3 regions of the Latilactobacillus curvatus JCM 1096 genome follow, and region 1 is predicted to be linked to each of the others. Evidence: a T-box and tRNA genes for the amino acid it is inferred to sense, from the RefSeq annotation. Region 1 holds a T-box; the other regions hold tRNA genes.
What was found. The T-box of region 1 lies ahead of ileS (isoleucine--tRNA ligase). A T-box ahead of a tRNA ligase gene usually reads a tRNA of that ligase, here a tRNA-Ile.
Positions count from the first base shown of each region.

Region 2: it encodes a tRNA-Ile, which carries the amino acid that the T-box ahead of ileS (isoleucine--tRNA ligase) is inferred to sense. The anticodon was not compared.
Region 3: it encodes a tRNA-Ile, which carries the amino acid that the T-box ahead of ileS (isoleucine--tRNA ligase) is inferred to sense. The anticodon was not compared.

Region 1 is NZ_CP026116.1:269,488-276,481, forward strand. Features, by position in the region: gene ftsA (cell division protein FtsA) at 1-62, shown strand, start outside; gene ftsZ (cell division protein FtsZ) at 91-1,323, shown strand; gene LCU_RS01520 (cell division protein SepF) at 1,336-1,770, shown strand; gene LCU_RS01525 (YggT family protein) at 1,771-2,052, shown strand; gene LCU_RS01530 (YlmH family RNA-binding protein) at 2,056-2,844, shown strand; gene LCU_RS01535 (DivIVA domain-containing protein) at 2,873-3,670, shown strand; T-box leader at 3,647-3,857, shown strand; gene ileS (isoleucine--tRNA ligase) at 3,902-6,688, shown strand; gene LCU_RS01545 (TetR/AcrR family transcriptional regulator) at 6,856-6,994, shown strand, end outside.
Region 2 is NZ_CP026116.1:1,890,750-1,897,743, reverse strand. Features, by position in the region: rRNA gene LCU_RS10020 (23S ribosomal RNA) at 1-2,500, opposite strand, end outside; tRNA gene LCU_RS09735 (tRNA-Ala) at 2,669-2,741, opposite strand; tRNA gene LCU_RS09730 (tRNA-Ile) at 2,771-2,844, opposite strand; rRNA gene LCU_RS09725 (16S ribosomal RNA) at 2,938-4,507, opposite strand; gene LCU_RS09720 (hypothetical protein) at 4,897-5,283, opposite strand; gene LCU_RS09715 (CvfD/Ygs/GSP13 family RNA-binding post-transcriptional regulator) at 5,280-5,660, opposite strand; gene LCU_RS09710 (ROK family protein) at 5,802-6,665, opposite strand; gene LCU_RS09705 (peptidylprolyl isomerase) at 6,689-6,994, opposite strand, start outside.
Region 3 is NZ_CP026116.1:1,376,898-1,383,891, forward strand. Features, by position in the region: tRNA gene LCU_RS07210 (tRNA-Val) at 1-8, opposite strand, end outside; rRNA gene rrf (5S ribosomal RNA) at 20-136, opposite strand; rRNA gene LCU_RS07220 (23S ribosomal RNA) at 227-3,145, opposite strand; tRNA gene LCU_RS07225 (tRNA-Ala) at 3,314-3,386, opposite strand; tRNA gene LCU_RS07230 (tRNA-Ile) at 3,416-3,489, opposite strand; rRNA gene LCU_RS07235 (16S ribosomal RNA) at 3,583-5,152, opposite strand; gene LCU_RS07240 (Crp/Fnr family transcriptional regulator) at 5,662-6,327, opposite strand; gene LCU_RS07245 (ferritin-like domain-containing protein) at 6,348-6,896, opposite strand; gene LCU_RS07250 (heavy-metal-associated domain-containing protein) at 6,909-6,994, opposite strand, start outside.

The sequences.
Region 1 (6,994 bases):
AAAATCAATCAAAAAATGCATTCGAAGGCCTGAAAAATTTCTTTAGTAACTTTTTTGAATAAGGGCTAGTCGTAACAGGAGGAAAAACAGATGGAATATTCATTAGATGCAGCACAAGAAAATAGCGGCGCAATCATCAAAGTAATCGGCGTCGGTGGTGCTGGTGGTAACGCTGTCAACAGAATGATCAACGAAGGCGTTAAAGGTGTTCATTTTATTGCGGCTAACACTGACGTTCAAGCACTTGAAGATTCAAAAGCTGAAACAAAGATCCAATTAGGACCTAAGTTGACTCGCGGCCTCGGTGCCGGCGCAACTGCTGAAATCGGCCAAAAAGCTGCTGAAGAGAGTGAAGAAGTCCTCAACGAAGCCTTAAAAGGCGCTGACATGATCTTTGTCACAGCCGGCATGGGTGGCGGTACCGGAACTGGCGCTGCCCCTGTTGTTGCCAAAATTGCTAAAGATCTTGGCGCACTAACGGTGGGGGTTGTTACTCGTCCATTTACATTTGAAGGCCCTAAACGTGGTAAAAACGCCGCTTCAGGGATTGCTGAATTAAAGCAACATGTTGATACAATGGTCATCATTGCTAATAACCGGTTACTCGAAATTGTTGACAAGAAGACACCAATGATGGAAGCCTTCAAAGAAGCCGATAATGTTTTACGTCAAGGGGTTCAAGGGATTTCTGACTTAATTACATCACCAGGGTTTGTCAACTTGGATTTTGCTGATGTTAAAACAGTTATGGCTAACCAAGGCTCTGCCTTGATGGGAATTGGTTCAGCAACGGGTGAAAACCGGACAGCTGAAGCAACGAAGAAGGCTATTTCATCACCATTATTGGAAGTTTCAATCGATGGTGCAGAACAAGTCCTCTTAAACATCACGGGTGGACCAGACTTGTCATTGTTTGAAGCGCAAGATGCTGCTGGTATCGTGCAACAAGCTGCAACTAACGATGTTAACTTGATTTTCGGGACTTCAATCAACGAAAATCTTGGTGATGAAGTTGTTGTAACGGTTATTGCAACTGGGATTGATGAAGATAACAACAAACGTCGTCCAGCAACAAACAATTCAGCACCAAAGACAACAGCGCCTTCAACACCATCAGAACAAAATAATGATCCATTTGTAGATTGGGATATGCGTCGCGAACCAAGTGCCCGCGAGCAAGCGCAAGCAACTGAAAAATTTGATGAAATTGAAAAGAAAGATTTCGATATCTTCAAACGGACAGCCCAAGCGGATGATAATAAGCAAGATAACCAAAATGGGGACGATGTGCCGCCATTTTTCAAGCGCCGTCGCAATAACTAAGGAGGATGACTCATGGCTGGTAAGTTTAGTCTTAGCAATTTTTTCGGCATGTCAGATGAAGATGAATATGCTAATACGCAAGAAACTGCGGCTGTCACTAATGAAGGTGAACCAAGTGTTCGCCCGAATAACGTCGTCTCGATGCAAGCTGCGGGAGCTACTAAAATGAATAAAATTGTCTTATGTGAACCACGGATTTATTCCGACGCAAAAAAAGTCGGCAAAAGTTTACTTGAAAATAAAGCAGTGATTGTTAACTTCACACGAATTGAAGCGACACAAGCCACTCGAATTGTTGATTTCCTAACAGGGGCAGTTTTTGCCATCAACGGTGAAATTCAACGGGTTGGTGATCAGATTTTCTTATGTACGCCACCGAACTATGAAATCGATGGTAATCTTTCAGATATTGTCGATCAAAATGATTTTGATATTGAGGTGAACTAGGTGCAACTATTTTTATTTTATGTGCTCTTGATGCTCATGTATGTGGTACGGATTTATAGTGGCATCGTCGTAATCTATTGTTTATTAACGTGGATTCCAGAGGCGATGGGCAGTAAATTAGGGCGCTTTGTTGCTAAGTTAGTTGAACCTTTCTTAGAAATCTTTGACCGCTTCATTCCTGCAATCGGTGGTATTGGGATTTCAGCCATTGCTGCGTTTTTCGTTTTATATTTAGTAGAACGTGGGATCGGCTTACTCGCACAATTATTAGTGGGGATGTAATCAATGGTCAATCAAGCAGATGTCTATCAACATTTTAGAAAAAGCGAGGCGCCATTTGTTGCGCAGGTTTTGGATTGGATTGAGCAAGCACAAGTTGAATATCGACCAATCTTAACGGCGTTTTTAGATCCGCGTCAAGCGTTTATTTTACAAACCTTGGTCGGTGAAAAAGGGGACGTCCGTTATCACTTTAATGGCGGATATAACGCTGCTGAACGGAAACGGGCAATGATTGCTCCAGATTACTTTGAACCAACGGATGCGGATTTTGAGATTCAATTATTTGAGATTCGGTACCCGATTAAATTTGCAAACCTATCACATGGGAAGGTGCTTGGTACGCTTGTGAATGCTGGCATTGACCGTGATGTTTTTGGGGATATTATGACCGATGAAGAACGCTGGCAATTCTTTGTGACGAAGAAGATGGCAGGCTATGTCGAAGAGCAAATCACTAAGATTGGTCGCGTATCAGTTCATTTGCAAGAACAAGACTATACACAGTTGTTGACGCCTAAGGACGCTTGGCAATTCGAACAAACGACTGTCAGCTCGTTTCGCTTGGATACGATCATTTCAACTGTTTACAATCTGTCGCGACAACGCGCTAAAGAATTAATTCAAGCCAACAAAGTTAAACTGAATTGGCAAGCATTTGATAAACCAGATTTTGAATTAGCACTATTAGATATCGTCTCTGTTCGTGGTTTTGGCCGGATTCAACTCCAATCGATTGATGGTCAGACTCGTAAAGAAAAATATCGAGTGACACTGGGGATTTTAAGAAAATAATTGCTGAAAAAGATGGAGGAATTTCAAAATGGTTTTAACACCTTTAGATATTCATAACAAAGAATTTAACACAAAAATGCGGGGTTACAATCCGGATCAAGTCAATGATTTCTTAGATCAAGTGATTAAAGACTACGAATCAGTTTTAACAGAAAATGAAAGTTTAAAAGCGGAATTAAAATCAAGCGATGAAAAAGTAACGTATTTTAATGAATTGAAAGATGCGTTGAACCAATCAATCATTGTTGCACAAGAAGCGGCTGACCGTGTTAAAGATAACGCTAAAAAAGAAGCTGAAATGATTCAAACTGAATCAGAAAAGAATGCAAAATCAATGTTGGATGATGCAACTGAAAAATCAAACCACATCATTGACGATGCAACTGAACGTGCAAAACAAATTGCAATCGAAACCGATGACTTGAAGAAACAAACACGGATTTTCCGTCAAAGATTACAAGTTATGCTTGAATCACAATTAGAAGTGGTTAAGAGTCCTGAATGGACAGATTTATTAGCTAAAGATGATTTAGCGGACCATCAAGCTCTTTCAGCTGAAATTGATATGACAGACCTTGACAACCATGGGTCAAATCAAGTAAACTCGGATGCAGAAGTTAAACCTTGGGGTCAAATTGCTGAAGATGATGTGACAACAACGCAAACCATTATTTTCCCTGGTGAAGAAACACCAGTCGAAGAAGATGACAATGATGAAGTGCTCTCCGATGTAGTCGAAGACACCGATTCAGATGAAGTGGTTGAAGCTGTTACGGATTCTTACAACCCAATTGAAAACCAAGCAACAGATTTAAATAAGGACTAGCAAGCAAAACATCATTTAAGCGAGCCAACGACGGTGGAAGGTTGGTAATGCTCTGTTTAGCGGTGTATCACCTTATTTCATTCCAGATGAATTGAGTAATTTGGGACGCTTAATGCGCGTTATTGCATGTTGAGGAAGGTCATTGACCTTCAAATTTAGGTGGTACCACGAAGATTTCGTCCTATTCAGGGCGGGATCTTTTTTTGTTTTTAAAAATAAAGGAGTGATTTGATGCGTATCAAAGAAACATTAAACCTGGGCAAGACAGCTTTCCCAATGCGAGCAGGTTTACCGAATCGTGAAATCGATTGGCAAAAAGGTTGGGCCGATAACAACCTCTATCAACAACGGCAAAAATTAAATGAAGGTAAACCTTCATTCGTTCTTCATGATGGCCCGCCATTTGCGAACGGCAACATCCACATGGGTCACGCCTTAAATAAAACAAGTAAAGATATTATCGTTCGTTACAAATCAATGAACGGGTTCCGCGCACCTTTTGTTCCTGGATGGGATACACATGGTTTGCCAATCGAACAAGCCTTGGCTAAAAAGGGTATCAAGCGGAAAGAAATGAGCCTCGTTGATTATCGTAAACTTTGTTACGACTATGCCATGGAACAAGTCAACAAGCAACGCGAAGATTTCAAGCGTCTTGGGATTTCTGCTGATTGGGATAACCCATACATCACTTTAACAGCTGATTTTGAAGCTGAAGAAATTCGGGTCTTCGGTGAAATGGCTAAAAAAGGTTATATCTATAAAGGTAAGAAGCCCGTTTACTGGTCACCTTCATCAGAATCAACTTTAGCGGAAGCTGAAATTGAATACAAAGACATCAAGTCACCATCAATGTACGTGGCGTTTAACGTGGTGGATGGGAAAGACTTATTAGATGCGGATACAAAATTCATCATCTGGACAACAACCCCATGGACAATTCCTGCTAACTTAGGGATTGCGGTTAACCCAGCTTTCGATTACGTTCAAGTGTTAGCTGACGGCCAAAAATACGTTGTGGCAGCAGAACGTTTGAACAAGATGACTGATCTTCTTGGTTGGGAATCAGTTGAAATCTTGAAGACTTTCAAGGGTGCTGACATGGAATTAATGACAGCCCGCCACCCATTATATGACCGTGAATCATTGGTGATCTTAGGCAACCACGTGACATTAGAAACTGGGACTGGTTTAGTGCATACGGCACCAGGTCACGGTGAAGATGATTATAACGCTGGCACTAAATATAAGTTACCAGTCCTTTCAGTCGTTGACAGCAAAGGGATTATGACTGAAGATGCCCCTGGTTTTGAAGGCGTTTATTACGATAAAGCCAACCCAATGGTGACAGAAGCGCTTGAAAAGAACGGTTCATTATTGAAACTCGACTTCTTCACGCATAGTTACCCACATGACTGGCGGACAAAGAAACCCGTTATCTTCCGGGCAACAGCCCAATGGTTTGCTTCAATCGATGCGTTCCGCGATCAAATCTTAGCACAAATCGAAAAAGTTGAATTCATGCCAGAATGGGGAAAGACCCGTCTTTACAACATGATTCGTGATCGTGGCGATTGGGTTATCTCTCGTCAACGGGCATGGGGTGTGCCATTACCAATCTTCTATGCTGAAGACGGCACAGAAATCGTCATGCCAGAAACAATCGAACGTGTGGCGCAACTCTTTGCAGAGCATGGTTCAAACGTTTGGTTTGAATGGGATGCTAAAGACTTATTACCAGCAGGCTTTACACATCCTGGGAGTCCAAATGGTGAATTTACAAAAGAAAAAGATATCATGGATGTCTGGTTTGATTCAGGTTCATCACATCAAGCTGTGTTAGCGGCTCGCGATGACTTAACTTATCCAGCGGACTTAATCTTAGAAGGTTCAGATCAATATCGTGGCTGGTTTAACTCAAGTTTAATTACCAGTGTTGCAGTTGGCGAAGTCAGCCCTTATAAAGCTGTTATTTCACAAGGCTTTGTCTTAGATGGTAACGGTCGTAAGATGAGTAAATCACTTGGGAACACAATCTTGCCTGAAAAGATCATCAAACAAATGGGGGCGGATATTGTGCGCCTCTGGGTCGCTTCAGTTGATGCTAGCTCAGACGTGAAAGTCACAATGGAAAACTTCCAACAAGTCAGTGAAGCTTACCGGAAGATCCGGAACACAATGCGGTTCATGATTGCGAACACAACTGATTTCGATCCTGCTAAAGATACAGTTGATTACGCAGAATTAGGTTCAGTTGATAAGTTCATGTTGGTGCGCTTAAACGCAATCATCGCCAGCTGTAAAGCGGCGTATGATGCTTACGACTTTGCCACAGTTTATAAGACAATTAACATGTTCTTGACGAACGAATTATCAGCCTTCTACTTAGACTTCGCCAAAGACGTTGTTTATATCGATGGTCAAAATGATGCACCTCGTCGTAACATACAAACTGTTTTCTATGCAGTAGCAGTAGCCTTGACGAAGTTATTGACACCAATCTTGCCACACACAGCTGAAGAAATCTGGAGCTACTTACACGAACCAGAAGAATTCGTTCAATTAGCTGAAATGCCAGAAGTTGAACATTTTGCCGGTGAAGAAGACTTAGTTGAAACTTGGAATGCCTTCATGGGGATCCGTGACGATGTCTTAAAAGCTCTTGAAACAGCCCGGATGGACAAGGTCATCGGTAAGTCATTAGAAGCGGCCGTAACACTTTATCCAAACGAAGCCAATGCTGCTTTATTAGCTTCATTGGATGCTGATGTTAAACAATTATTGATTGTCTCACAATTAACAATTGCGGATCAATCAGCCGATGTTCCAACAGAAGCTACTCAATTTGATGGCATTTCGGTTAGTGTTGCGCATGCTGAGGGGGATGTTTGTGATCGTTGTCGGATGATTAAGACTGATATCGGTTCAGATGATAAGTTCCCAATGCTTTGTGCGCGTTGTGCTGCAACTGTCACAGCCAACTACCCAGAAGCAGTTGCGGAAGGTTTAGAAAAATAATTAATGTGTTAAGGCGGTGCGAATATCAAATTCGCACCGCTTTTTTTGTGCAATCGATAATAATTAGATAACGTTTTCATTGCTATAAAATTAATCTTTGTTAATAATATTACCGTTAATGATTGTTTATTGGTAAAATAACAATAGTAATTAGAACGGGTGGGTAAATGACACGACGACAAGCGACTAAGCGCTATATGGCAATGATTTTAATCGAATTATTAATGGATCAAAAAGCGACGAAATTGACGGTCGCGACTTTTTTGAAGACGGCTAATTTGTCACGAACGACCTTTTATAATCATT
Region 2 (6,994 bases), 280 kb from region 1:
CGATGTGGACTCTTGGGGGAGATAAGCCTGTTATCCCCAGGGTAGCTTTTATCCGTTGAGCGATGGCCCTTCCATACGGAACCACCGGATCACTAAGTCCGACTTTCGTCCCTGCTCGATTTGTCAATCTCACAGTCAAGCTCTCTTATACCTTTACACTCTACGAATGATTTCCAACCATTCTGAGAGAACCTTTGAGCGCCTCCGTTACACTTTAGGAGGCGACCGCCCCAGTCAAACTGCCCACCTGACACTGTCTCCCGCCACGCTAAGTGGCGCGGGTTAGAGTGGTCATACAGTTAGGGTAGTATCCCACCAACGCCTCCATCGAAACTAGCGTTCCGATTTCTACGGCTCCTACCTATCCTGTACAAACTGTACAAACACTCAATATCAAGCTACAGTAAAGCTCCATGGGGTCTTTCCGTCCTGTCGCGGGTAACCCGCATCTTCACGGGTATTATAATTTCACCGAGTCTCTCGTTGAGACAGTGCCCAAATCATTACGCCTTTCGTGCGGGTCGGAACTTACCCGACAAGGAATTTCGCTACCTTAGGACCGTTATAGTTACGGCCGCCGTTTACTGGGGCTTCAATTCTGGGCTTCGCTTACGCTAACTCATCCTCTTAACCTTCCAGCACCGGGCAGGCGTCAGCCCCTATACGTCATCTTTCGATTTTGCAGAGACCTGTGTTTTTGATAAACAGTTGTTTGGGCCTATTCACTGCGGCTGACCTGACGGTCAGCACCCCTTCTCCCGAAGTTACGGGGTCATTTTGCCGAGTTCCTTAACGAGAGTTCACTCGCTCACCTTAGGATATTCTCCTCGACCACCTGTGTCGGTTTACGGTACGGGTAGTTTATTTCTCACTAGAAGCTTTTCTTGGCAGTGTAACATCAGGAACTTCGCTACTTAATTTCGCTCCCCATTACAACTTGTCCTTAAAGAATCAAGCATTTCACTCAACTCAAGACTTGTTGCTTAGACACACATTTCCAGTCGTGTGCATTCCTTAGCTTCCTGCGTCCCTCCATCGTTCAAACAAAATAAACTAGTACAGGAATCTCAACCTGTTGGCCATCGACTACGCCTTTCGGCCTCGCCTTAGGTCCCGACTAACCCTGGGAGGACGAGCCTTCCCCAGGAAACCTTAGTCATACGGTGGATCAGATTCTCACTGATCTTTCGCTACTCATGCCGGCATTCTCACTTCTAAGCGCTCCACTAGTCCTTACGATCTAGCTTCATCGCCCTTAGAACGCTCTCCTACCGCGGACACTTACGTGTCCACCCACAGTTTCGGTATTATGTTTAGCCCCGGTACATTTTCGGCGCAGCGGCACTCGACTAGTGAGCTATTACGCACTCTTTAAATGGTGGCTGCTTCTGAGCCAACATCCTAGTTGTCTGTGCACCGCCACATCCTTTTCCACTTAACATAAATTTTGGGACCTTAACTGGTGATCTGGGCTGTTTCCCTTTCGACTACGGATCTTATCACTCGCAGTCTGACTCCCGGAACTAAATCAATGGTATTCGGAGTTTATCTGAATTCAGTAACCCATGACGGGCCCCTAGTCCAAACAGTGCTCTACCTCCATGATCCAATATTCCGAGGCTAGCCCTAAAGCTATTTCGGAGAGAACCAGCTATCTCCAAGTTCGATTGGAATTTCACCGCTACCCACACCTCATCCCCGCCATTTTCAACTGACGTGGGTTCGGTCCTCCAGTGTGTTTTACCACACCTTCAACCTGGACATGGGTAGGTCACTTGGTTTCGGGTCTACATCTATATACTCACTCGCCCATTTCAGACTCGCTTTCGCTACGGCTCCAGCTTCTCACTTTAACCTCGCATATAAACGTAACTCGCCGGTTCATTCTACAAAAGGCACGCCATCACTCATTAACGAGCTTTGACTAATTGTAGGCACACGGTTTCAGGATCTATTTCACTCCCCTTCCGGGGTGCTTTTCACCTTTCCCTCACGGTACTGGTTCACTATCGGTCACTAGGGAGTATTTAGCCTTGGGAGATGGTCCTCCCGGATTCCGACGGAATTTCACGTGTTCCGCCGTACTCAGGATCCAGAACGGAGGTTAAGTTGTTTAATCTACGTGGTTATCACACTCTTTGACTCAGCTTCCCAGCTGATTCGATTACAACTTAACTTGGTAACTCCAATGTTCTGTCCTACAACCCCAAGAAGCAAGCTTCTTGGTTTGGGCTCTTCCCCGTTCGCTCGCCGCTACTTAGGGAATCGATTTTTCTTTCTCTTCCTGCAGGTACTTAGATGTTTCAGTTCCCCGCGTCTACCTTCATTAAGCTATGTATTCACTTAATGATAATACCCGACTAAAGGTATTGGGTTCCCCCATTCGGAAATCTCCGGATCAAAGCTTACTTACAGCTCCCCGAAGCATATCGGTGTTAGTACCGTCCTTCATCGGCTCCTAGTGCCAAGGCATCCACCGTGCGCCCTTTATAACTTAACCTAACTTTACCTACGGTAAAGGGTTATTATTTGAGTTTAGCGATATGAACTAATTCATATTTCTATTAAAAAACTCTTTAAAACGCAATGTTTTCTCGGCTTTTAAAACTAATATATTACTTATTATCCAGTTTTCAAAGAACAAAGTTTCGATGACTATTGTCATCAATGGAGGATAACGGGATCGAACCGATGACCTCCTGCGTGCAAAGCAGGCGCTCTCCCAGCTGAGCTAATCCCCCGTGTTGGTACTATTTAATTCTTAGTACAATGGGCCTAAATGGACTCGAACCATCGACCTCACGCTTATCAGGCGTGCGCTCTAACCAGCTGAGCTATAGGCCCAAAAAACGTCCTAATTCAATGAGAGTAGACCTCTCAAAACTAAACAAAGTTTCGACTTCGCAAATGTACAAGGTTTTCCGTATTATTCCTTAGAAAGGAGGTGATCCAGCCGCAGGTTCTCCTACGGCTACCTTGTTACGACTTCACCCTAATCATCTGTCCCACCTTAGACGGCTGGCTCCCGAAGGTTACCTCACCGGCTTTGGGTGTTACAAACTCTCATGGTGTGACGGGCGGTGTGTACAAGGCCCGGGAACGTATTCACCGCGGCATGCTGATCCGCGATTACTAGCGATTCCGGCTTCATGTAGGCGAGTTGCAGCCTACAATCCGAACTGAGAATGGTTTTAAGAGATTAGCTAAACCTCGCGGTCTCGCGACTCGTTGTACCATCCATTGTAGCACGTGTGTAGCCCAGGTCATAAGGGGCATGATGATTTGACGTCGTCCCCACCTTCCTCCGGTTTGTCACCGGCAGTCTCACTAGAGTGCCCAACTAAATGCTGGCAACTAGTAATAAGGGTTGCGCTCGTTGCGGGACTTAACCCAACATCTCACGACACGAGCTGACGACAACCATGCACCACCTGTCACTTTGTCCCCGAAGGGAAAACTCTATCTCTAGAGTGGTCAAAGGATGTCAAGACCTGGTAAGGTTCTTCGCGTTGCTTCGAATTAAACCACATGCTCCACCGCTTGTGCGGGCCCCCGTCAATTCCTTTGAGTTTCAACCTTGCGGTCGTACTCCCCAGGCGGAGTGCTTAATGCGTTAGCTGCGGCACTGAAGGGCGGAAACCCTCCAACACCTAGCACTCATCGTTTACGGCATGGACTACCAGGGTATCTAATCCTGTTTGCTACCCATGCTTTCGAGCCTCAGCGTCAGTTACAGACCAGACAGCCGCCTTCGCCACTGGTGTTCTTCCATATATCTACGCATTTCACCGCTACACATGGAGTTCCACTGTCCTCTTCTGCACTCAAGTTTCCCAGTTTCCGATGCACTTCTTCGGTTGAGCCGAAGGCTTTCACATCAGACTTAAGAAACCGCCTGCGCTCGCTTTACGCCCAATAAATCCGGACAACGCTTGCCACCTACGTATTACCGCGGCTGCTGGCACGTAGTTAGCCGTGGCTTTCTGGTTGGATACCGTCACTACCTGATCAGTTACTATCAAATACGTTCTTCTCCAACAACAGAGTTTTACGATCCGAAAACCTTCTTCACTCACGCGGCGTTGCTCCATCAGACTTTCGTCCATTGTGGAAGATTCCCTACTGCTGCCTCCCGTAGGAGTCTGGGCCGTGTCTCAGTCCCAGTGTGGCCGATTACCCTCTCAGGTCGGCTATGCATCACGGTCTTGGTGAGCCTTTACCTCACCAACTAACTAATGCACCGCGGGTCCATCCTAAAGTGATAGCCGAAACCATCTTTCAACCTTACACCATGCGGTGCTAGGTTTTATGCGGTATTAGCATCTGTTTCCAAATGTTATCCCCCACTTTAGGGCAGGTTACCCACGTGTTACTCACCCGTCCGCCACTCACTCAAATGTTATCAATCAGAAGCAAGCTTCTTCAATCTAACGAGAGTGCGTTCGACTTGCATGTATTAGGCACGCCGCCAGCGTTCGTCCTGAGCCAGGATCAAACTCTCGATTAAAAGTTTGTAGCTCTTGTTTTGTTACTTAATTTATTTGCTAGCGAAATTGACTTTGCAAATATGTTTTGTGCCCCGAAGGGCGACCCTACACATTTGGTTTGTCGAAACTTTGTTCAGTTTTCAAAGATCTACTGTGTTGAAACAGCTTAATTAATATATCATTTCTAACGAACACTGTCAAGCGTTTTTTATAAATATTTTTTGAATATTTATTCAATCTCGTTTGACCCGTTATTTCGTTAGCAATGAGCTTTTCTCTCGCTGACAACATAGAATACTATACCAACAATCCAAGACATCGTCAAGCGATTGTTTACTTTTTTTTGAATAAAAATATAAAAAGTTTCAAAAGCGTACATTGTTGAATAGATATTCACCGATTGTCCGAACTAATTCAAGTGCGGGACACTCGTGACTTCTAACTTATCCAGTAATTCCGTGAACTCACTAGGGTTCGCAAATCGAAAACCGGCTTCACTAATTATTCTCAATTGTTCGGTATAAAAATCAGTCTCATGAGCTCCCCACTGAAAGACAAAGAACGAAACGTTCTCACCTTCAAGGTTAATATTCGCTAAATTGATCAATCTCAATTCGTTAACATCAATATTTAGCTGTGCTTGGATTGCAATTAATACAGCAGCAAGTGGTGTTTGATCATCTTGCTTATTGGTCACCAGCATCTTATAAGAAGCATCAACTTGTGGTTGGACCAAAAAATCATATTGTCCTTGCTCTGTCTTATACATAATCGTTCCGGCTACTTTAGCACTCATACATTCTCACCCTTATTCAAGTCTTCTATCGCTTCTTCAGTCCATCTTGGTAATCGTTCTGCAATGGGCGCAAACCCAATATGAATCCGGCGATTTGTCCAATAGTGTTTCTTAGCACGCTGTGGTGCTAAATCTTGTGCTTTATGTAGCGCACGTAACGACAAACTAATCTTATGTGTGTATTCATCGATATCTAACACTAATACATCTAACACTTGACCGACTTTAAACTGTTCATCTAACGCTTTAACAAAACCATGACCACATTCTGAGATGTGGATTAAGCCTTGGACCGTTGCATCTAATGAAACAAATACACCATATGGTTGAATGCCTGTTACAGTACCTGTAATCTTTTGTCCAATTCGATAACCCATATTTTCCTCCATTTCAATATTCCTATCTATTTTAAGCCTTCCAGTTAGTAAAAGGCAAGCTATCGGCTAAGACCTTTTATACAATTCCTTCTATAATATGTAAAAAGAACCTGAGGAAACATCCCTCAGGTTCTCATTTAACTAAAGTTGATCAGCTGCTAGTAAAAGTGCCCCAGTAATCCCAGCGTCATCCCCTAATGCAACATGCACGATGTAGTCATCAAGGTCAGGCGTTTGCACATAACCTGCCATTTGACGTTTAAAGGATTCACGAATCATTGGGAATAGTTGGGCTTGTTTCGACACCCCACCACCGAAGACAATTCGTTCTGGCGATAGCATTAAAGCAATATTTACACAGGCTTGAGCTAAATAGTCAGCTTCCATTTGCCATGCTTGATGATCAGCCGGCAATAAGTGGCCTTTCTTGCCCCAACGGCGTTCGATTGCTGGACCAGCTGCTAAGCCTTCCAAACAATTGTGGTGATAAGGACATGTCCCTTCGTATGAATCTTCTGGTTGTTGCCGAATTAACATGTGGCCGATTTCAGGATGGCTGTAACCTTGTAAAATCTGACCGTGTTCAACAACACCGCCACCAATCCCCGTCCCGACAGTTAAGTAAACACAACTATCAAGTCCATCAGCAGCGCCCATCTTCAATTCACCATAGGCTGCGGCATTCACATCCGTTGTAAAAGCAAACTGGGTATCAGGATAATGAGCTTTCATTGCTCCTAAGATATCATAGTGTTCCCACCCTGCTTTGGGTGTATCGATGATTGAGCCATATGTTTTTGATTTCGGGTTAACATCAATTGGGCCAAACGATGCCAAACCAATGGCATCTAAATGATCGAATTGATCAAAATATTCAAATAACCGTGGCATCGTTTGTTCCGGCGTCTCGGTTGGCATACTAATTCGTTCTTGTATCCCATTTTTTCCATCTGTTACGGCACAGACAAACTTCGTGCCCCCTCCTTCAATTCCACCTACTAGCATCTAAAACACCTCTTCAATTAAAATTAAAGATTAATCGTAATGTGATTGATGATAACTTCTTCAACTGGTTTGTCTTGCATTCCTGTTTCTGTAGCGTTGATCTTATTAACAACGTCCATCCCACTCAAGACGTGACCAAATACAGTATGTTTAAAATCTAACCAAGGTGTACCACCCTTTTCATAAGCCGTAATGACTTCTTCTGGGTAACCAGCACCTGGCATTTGTGACAACATGTTTTGGTTGATATGTTCGTTTGTTACGATGAAGAATTGGCTGCCGTTTGTATTAGGACCAGCATTAGCCATTGATAATGCACCATTTAAGTT
Region 3 (6,994 bases), 790 kb from region 1:
AAACCTCCATCAATAAAAAGCGCGGCAACGTCCTATCCTCGCAGGTAGTTTCCCACCAACTACTATCGGCGCTAAGAAGCTTAACTTCTGTGTTCGACATGGGAACAGGTGTATCCTTCTTGCTATCGCCACCACACTATTTTGTGCTTGCGCACTGAGAAGAACTTCGTTCTCTCAAAACTGCATAATAAGTAATATTTCATTTCAAAAGCCTAACATTGCACCTTTGGTTAAGTCCTCGACCGATTAGTACTAGTCCGCTCCATACATCGCTGTACTTCCACTCCTAGCCTATCTACCTGATCATCTTTCAGGGGTCTTACTTCCATAAAGGAATGGGAAATCTCATCTCGAGGGGGGCTTCACACTTAGATGCTTTCAGCGTTTATCCCGTCCATACATAGCTACCCAGCGATGCGCCTGGCGGCACAACTGGTACACCAGAGGTATGTCCATCCCGGTCCTCTCGTACTAAGGACAGCTCCTCTCAAATTTCCTGCGCCCGCGACGGATAGGGACCGAACTGTCTCACGACGTTCTGAACCCAGCTCGCGTACCGCTTTAATGGGCGAACAGCCCAACCCTTGGGACCGACTACAGCCCCAGGATGCGATGAGCCGACATCGAGGTGCCAAACCTCCCCGTCGATGTGGACTCTTGGGGGAGATAAGCCTGTTATCCCCAGGGTAGCTTTTATCCGTTGAGCGATGGCCCTTCCATACGGAACCACCGGATCACTAAGTCCGACTTTCGTCCCTGCTCGATTTGTCAATCTCACAGTCAAGCTCTCTTATACCTTTACACTCTACGAATGATTTCCAACCATTCTGAGAGAACCTTTGAGCGCCTCCGTTACACTTTAGGAGGCGACCGCCCCAGTCAAACTGCCCACCTGACACTGTCTCCCGCCACGCTAAGTGGCGCGGGTTAGAGTGGTCATACAGTTAGGGTAGTATCCCACCAACGCCTCCATCGAAACTAGCGTTCCGATTTCTACGGCTCCTACCTATCCTGTACAAACTGTACAAACACTCAATATCAAGCTACAGTAAAGCTCCATGGGGTCTTTCCGTCCTGTCGCGGGTAACCCGCATCTTCACGGGTATTATAATTTCACCGAGTCTCTCGTTGAGACAGTGCCCAAATCATTACGCCTTTCGTGCGGGTCGGAACTTACCCGACAAGGAATTTCGCTACCTTAGGACCGTTATAGTTACGGCCGCCGTTTACTGGGGCTTCAATTCTGGGCTTCGCTTACGCTAACTCATCCTCTTAACCTTCCAGCACCGGGCAGGCGTCAGCCCCTATACGTCATCTTTCGATTTTGCAGAGACCTGTGTTTTTGATAAACAGTTGTTTGGGCCTATTCACTGCGGCTGACCTGACGGTCAGCACCCCTTCTCCCGAAGTTACGGGGTCATTTTGCCGAGTTCCTTAACGAGAGTTCACTCGCTCACCTTAGGATATTCTCCTCGACCACCTGTGTCGGTTTACGGTACGGGTAGTTTATTTCTCACTAGAAGCTTTTCTTGGCAGTGTAACATCAGGAACTTCGCTACTTAATTTCGCTCCCCATCACAACTTGTCCTTAAAGAATCAAGCATTTCACTCAACTCAAGACTTGTTGCTTAGACACACATTTCCAGTCGTGTGCATTCCTTAGCTTCCTGCGTCCCTCCATCGTTCAAACAAAATAAACTAGTACAGGAATCTCAACCTGTTGGCCATCGACTACGCCTTTCGGCCTCGCCTTAGGTCCCGACTAACCCTGGGAGGACGAGCCTTCCCCAGGAAACCTTAGTCATACGGTGGATCAGATTCTCACTGATCTTTCGCTACTCATGCCGGCATTCTCACTTCTAAGCGCTCCACTAGTCCTTACGATCTAGCTTCATCGCCCTTAGAACGCTCTCCTACCGCGGACACTTACGTGTCCACCCACAGTTTCGGTATTATGTTTAGCCCCGGTACATTTTCGGCGCAGCGGCACTCGACTAGTGAGCTATTACGCACTCTTTAAATGGTGGCTGCTTCTGAGCCAACATCCTAGTTGTCTGTGCACCGCCACATCCTTTTCCACTTAACATAAATTTTGGGACCTTAACTGGTGATCTGGGCTGTTTCCCTTTCGACTACGGATCTTATCACTCGCAGTCTGACTCCCGGAACTAAATCAATGGTATTCGGAGTTTATCTGAATTCAGTAACCCATGACGGGCCCCTAGTCCAAACAGTGCTCTACCTCCATGATCCAATATTCCGAGGCTAGCCCTAAAGCTATTTCGGAGAGAACCAGCTATCTCCAAGTTCGATTGGAATTTCACCGCTACCCACACCTCATCCCCGCCATTTTCAACTGACGTGGGTTCGGTCCTCCAGTGTGTTTTACCACACCTTCAACCTGGACATGGGTAGGTCACTTGGTTTCGGGTCTACATCTATATACTCACTCGCCCATTTCAGACTCGCTTTCGCTACGGCTCCAGCTTTTCACTTTAACCTCGCATATAAACGTAACTCGCCGGTTCATTCTACAAAAGGCACGCCATCACTCATTAACGAGCTTTGACTAATTGTAGGCACACGGTTTCAGGATCTATTTCACTCCCCTTCCGGGGTGCTTTTCACCTTTCCCTCACGGTACTGGTTCACTATCGGTCACTAGGGAGTATTTAGCCTTGGGAGATGGTCCTCCCGGATTCCGACGGAATTTCACGTGTTCCGCCGTACTCAGGATCCAGAACGGAGGTTAAGTTGTTTAATCTACGTGGTTATCACACTCTTTGACTCAGCTTCCCAGCTGATTCGATTACAACTTAACTTGGTAACTCCAATGTTCTGTCCTACAACCCCAAGAAGCAAGCTTCTTGGTTTGGGCTCTTCCCCGTTCGCTCGCCGCTACTTAGGGAATCGATTTTTCTTTCTCTTCCTGCAGGTACTTAGATGTTTCAGTTCCCCGCGTCTACCTTCATTAAGCTATGTATTCACTTAATGATAATACCCGACTAAAGGTATTGGGTTCCCCCATTCGGAAATCTCCGGATCAAAGCTTACTTACAGCTCCCCGAAGCATATCGGTGTTAGTACCGTCCTTCATCGGCTCCTAGTGCCAAGGCATCCACCGTGCGCCCTTTATAACTTAACCTAACTTTACCTACGGTAAAGGGTTATTATTTGAGTTTAGCGATATGAACTAATTCATATTTCTATTAAAAAACTCTTTAAAACGCAATGTTTTCTCGGCTTTTAAAACTAATATATTACTTATTATCCAGTTTTCAAAGAACAAAGTTTCGATGACTATTGTCATCAATGGAGGATAACGGGATCGAACCGATGACCTCCTGCGTGCAAAGCAGGCGCTCTCCCAGCTGAGCTAATCCCCCGTGTTGGTACTATTTAATTCTTAGTACAATGGGCCTAAATGGACTCGAACCATCGACCTCACGCTTATCAGGCGTGCGCTCTAACCAGCTGAGCTATAGGCCCAAAAAACGTCCTAATTCAATGAGAGTAGACCTCTCAAAACTAAACAAAGTTTCGACTTCGCAAATGTACAAGGTTTTCCGTATTATTCCTTAGAAAGGAGGTGATCCAGCCGCAGGTTCTCCTACGGCTACCTTGTTACGACTTCACCCTAATCATCTGTCCCACCTTAGACGGCTGGCTCCCGAAGGTTACCTCACCGGCTTTGGGTGTTACAAACTCTCATGGTGTGACGGGCGGTGTGTACAAGGCCCGGGAACGTATTCACCGCGGCATGCTGATCCGCGATTACTAGCGATTCCGGCTTCATGTAGGCGAGTTGCAGCCTACAATCCGAACTGAGAATGGTTTTAAGAGATTAGCTAAACCTCGCGGTCTCGCGACTCGTTGTACCATCCATTGTAGCACGTGTGTAGCCCAGGTCATAAGGGGCATGATGATTTGACGTCGTCCCCACCTTCCTCCGGTTTGTCACCGGCAGTCTCACTAGAGTGCCCAACTAAATGCTGGCAACTAGTAATAAGGGTTGCGCTCGTTGCGGGACTTAACCCAACATCTCACGACACGAGCTGACGACAACCATGCACCACCTGTCACTTTGTCCCCGAAGGGAAAGCTCTATCTCTAGAGTGGTCAAAGGATGTCAAGACCTGGTAAGGTTCTTCGCGTTGCTTCGAATTAAACCACATGCTCCACCGCTTGTGCGGGCCCCCGTCAATTCCTTTGAGTTTCAACCTTGCGGTCGTACTCCCCAGGCGGAGTGCTTAATGCGTTAGCTGCGGCACTGAAGGGCGGAAACCCTCCAACACCTAGCACTCATCGTTTACGGCATGGACTACCAGGGTATCTAATCCTGTTTGCTACCCATGCTTTCGAGCCTCAGCGTCAGTTACAGACCAGACAGCCGCCTTCGCCACTGGTGTTCTTCCATATATCTACGCATTTCACCGCTACACATGGAGTTCCACTGTCCTCTTCTGCACTCAAGTTTCCCAGTTTCCGATGCACTTCTTCGGTTGAGCCGAAGGCTTTCACATCAGACTTAAGAAACCGCCTGCGCTCGCTTTACGCCCAATAAATCCGGACAACGCTTGCCACCTACGTATTACCGCGGCTGCTGGCACGTAGTTAGCCGTGGCTTTCTGGTTGGATACCGTCACTACCTGATCAGTTACTATCAAATACGTTCTTCTCCAACAACAGAGTTTTACGATCCGAAAACCTTCTTCACTCACGCGGCGTTGCTCCATCAGACTTTCGTCCATTGTGGAAGATTCCCTACTGCTGCCTCCCGTAGGAGTCTGGGCCGTGTCTCAGTCCCAGTGTGGCCGATTACCCTCTCAGGTCGGCTATGCATCACGGTCTTGGTGAGCCTTTACCTCACCAACTAACTAATGCACCGCGGGTCCATCCTAAAGTGATAGCCGAAACCATCTTTCAACCTTGCACCATGCGGTGCTAGGTTTTATGCGGTATTAGCATCTGTTTCCAAATGTTATCCCCCACTTTAGGGCAGGTTACCCACGTGTTACTCACCCGTCCGCCACTCACTCAAATGTTATCAATCAGAAGCAAGCTTCTTCAATCTAACGAGAGTGCGTTCGACTTGCATGTATTAGGCACGCCGCCAGCGTTCGTCCTGAGCCAGGATCAAACTCTCGATTAAAAGTTTGTAGCTCTTGTTTTGTTACTTAATTTATTTGCTAGCGAAATTGACTTTGCAAATATGTTTTGTGCCCCGAAGGGCGACCCTACACATTTGGTTTGTCGAAACTTTGTTCAGTTTTCAAAGGTCTACATCAGATATTAGTTAATCACTTATTAAGTTAAAACTCATAAGCAACACAATCTATCTTATCATGTATAAACCCGAATGTCAACAACTTTTTTTAAGTAATATTCATTCAACGTTTTGCTACATGCTCATCTCTCGACGACATAGAATATCTTACCATCCTAGTGGGACAACGTCAATCACTAATTTGAAAAAAATTCAAAAAAATTGAATTCCTGTATAAATATCGAAAAAATAATTCATATCACCCGGATTCTCATCCCTAATCTGCGCTATTGATTATCCCTCATAATACTTTTAAACTGCTATTTGTTCCAATTTTATCCAAATTGGTATAGGTAAACAAAAAGATCCTGCAAAATTCGCAGAATCTTCACGTCCTAATAGAAGTCTTCTAGGTTTTCATAGTCTAATATCGCAATCTTTCGACCGTTTCGTTCAATTAGCGCATGACTTTCTAACTGTTTTAACTTACGCGATAAGGTTTCAGGCGTTGTTCCAATATATGTTGCCAGTTCTTTTAACTTCATCGGAATCATCACTTCAGTTTCTCCGCTCGCTTTAGCTAAATCAAGTAGATAAGTCACGATTCTGGATTCAACTGACTCGATATTGATTAAGTTCGCCTGTTTTTCCAAACGCGTCATCTTATCAGTAGTTGCTTCTAGTAACTTTAAACTAATTTCGGGATAGGCTAACAGTAACTGTTGAAAAGCACTCCGCGATAACGTACAGATTGTACTATCTTGCAAGACCTCACCGTACAACGGCTCATCTTCCGTTTTAAAAAGTAACTTTTCTCCTTCAAAATCACCGGGTTCCATCATGCGTAGCAGTTGCTCTTTGCCTGCTGTAGAGAGCTGATAGACCTTAATGCTCCCCTTAGCTAAGATCACTAACCGCTTCTGATCCATCGGGCTCATCACCAACGTCCCTTTTTTAACGCGTTCATGATGGGTAACTGCCGAAATCTTGACCAAACTATCACGGTCTAAATGATTAAAAATCGGTACTATCTCAGCACAAATATGTTGTTCGTCAGTCACCTAGCCCACTTCCCTCTATCTTAATCGTCGTCTTCTTCATCTAATCCTTCGCGCGCTGCTTTTCCTAGTTGGCTTTGCAATTCACGGATTTGGTGTTGGTTGTAGCCCATTAAAGAAACCATATCCGCCGCTAAAGCAAATCGTTCTTCTTTTTCCGCAAGTTTAATCGCACGGGAAACAAATAGATTAGCAGTATTATAGTCCGCAACCATTTCCGCAATCATCGCTGGCATCTCCCAGTACTTAATCCGCGGCTCTTCTGTCAGCATCCCATACTCGGTATACTCAGCTTGCGTCGTCGGAAGCACTTCACCTTCGTCTAGTAGCCGTTCGGCCGTCTTGTCTAATAGCATATCATTTTCTGCAAGCAATGTGGTTAATTGCGCTTTAAAAGCTTGGTTATTGATTCCTTTAGCGTACCACTTCATTTGACGGAGTTTACGCCGTTGAATCGTTAAGTTAGCCATCACATGGCCGATCATGGCACCCGCGGTTGGTGTATGGTGATCAACATCAGCTTGTTTAACTTCTGCTTGGTAACGTGTTTCGATTTCTTCATTAGATAACATATTAATTGCCCCCTATTTCACTTTGATACTTTGAACGCTGTAGCCCAAGTCAGTTACAGCTTGTGTTAATTCATCTGGGTTTGTCACGGCTTCATCGT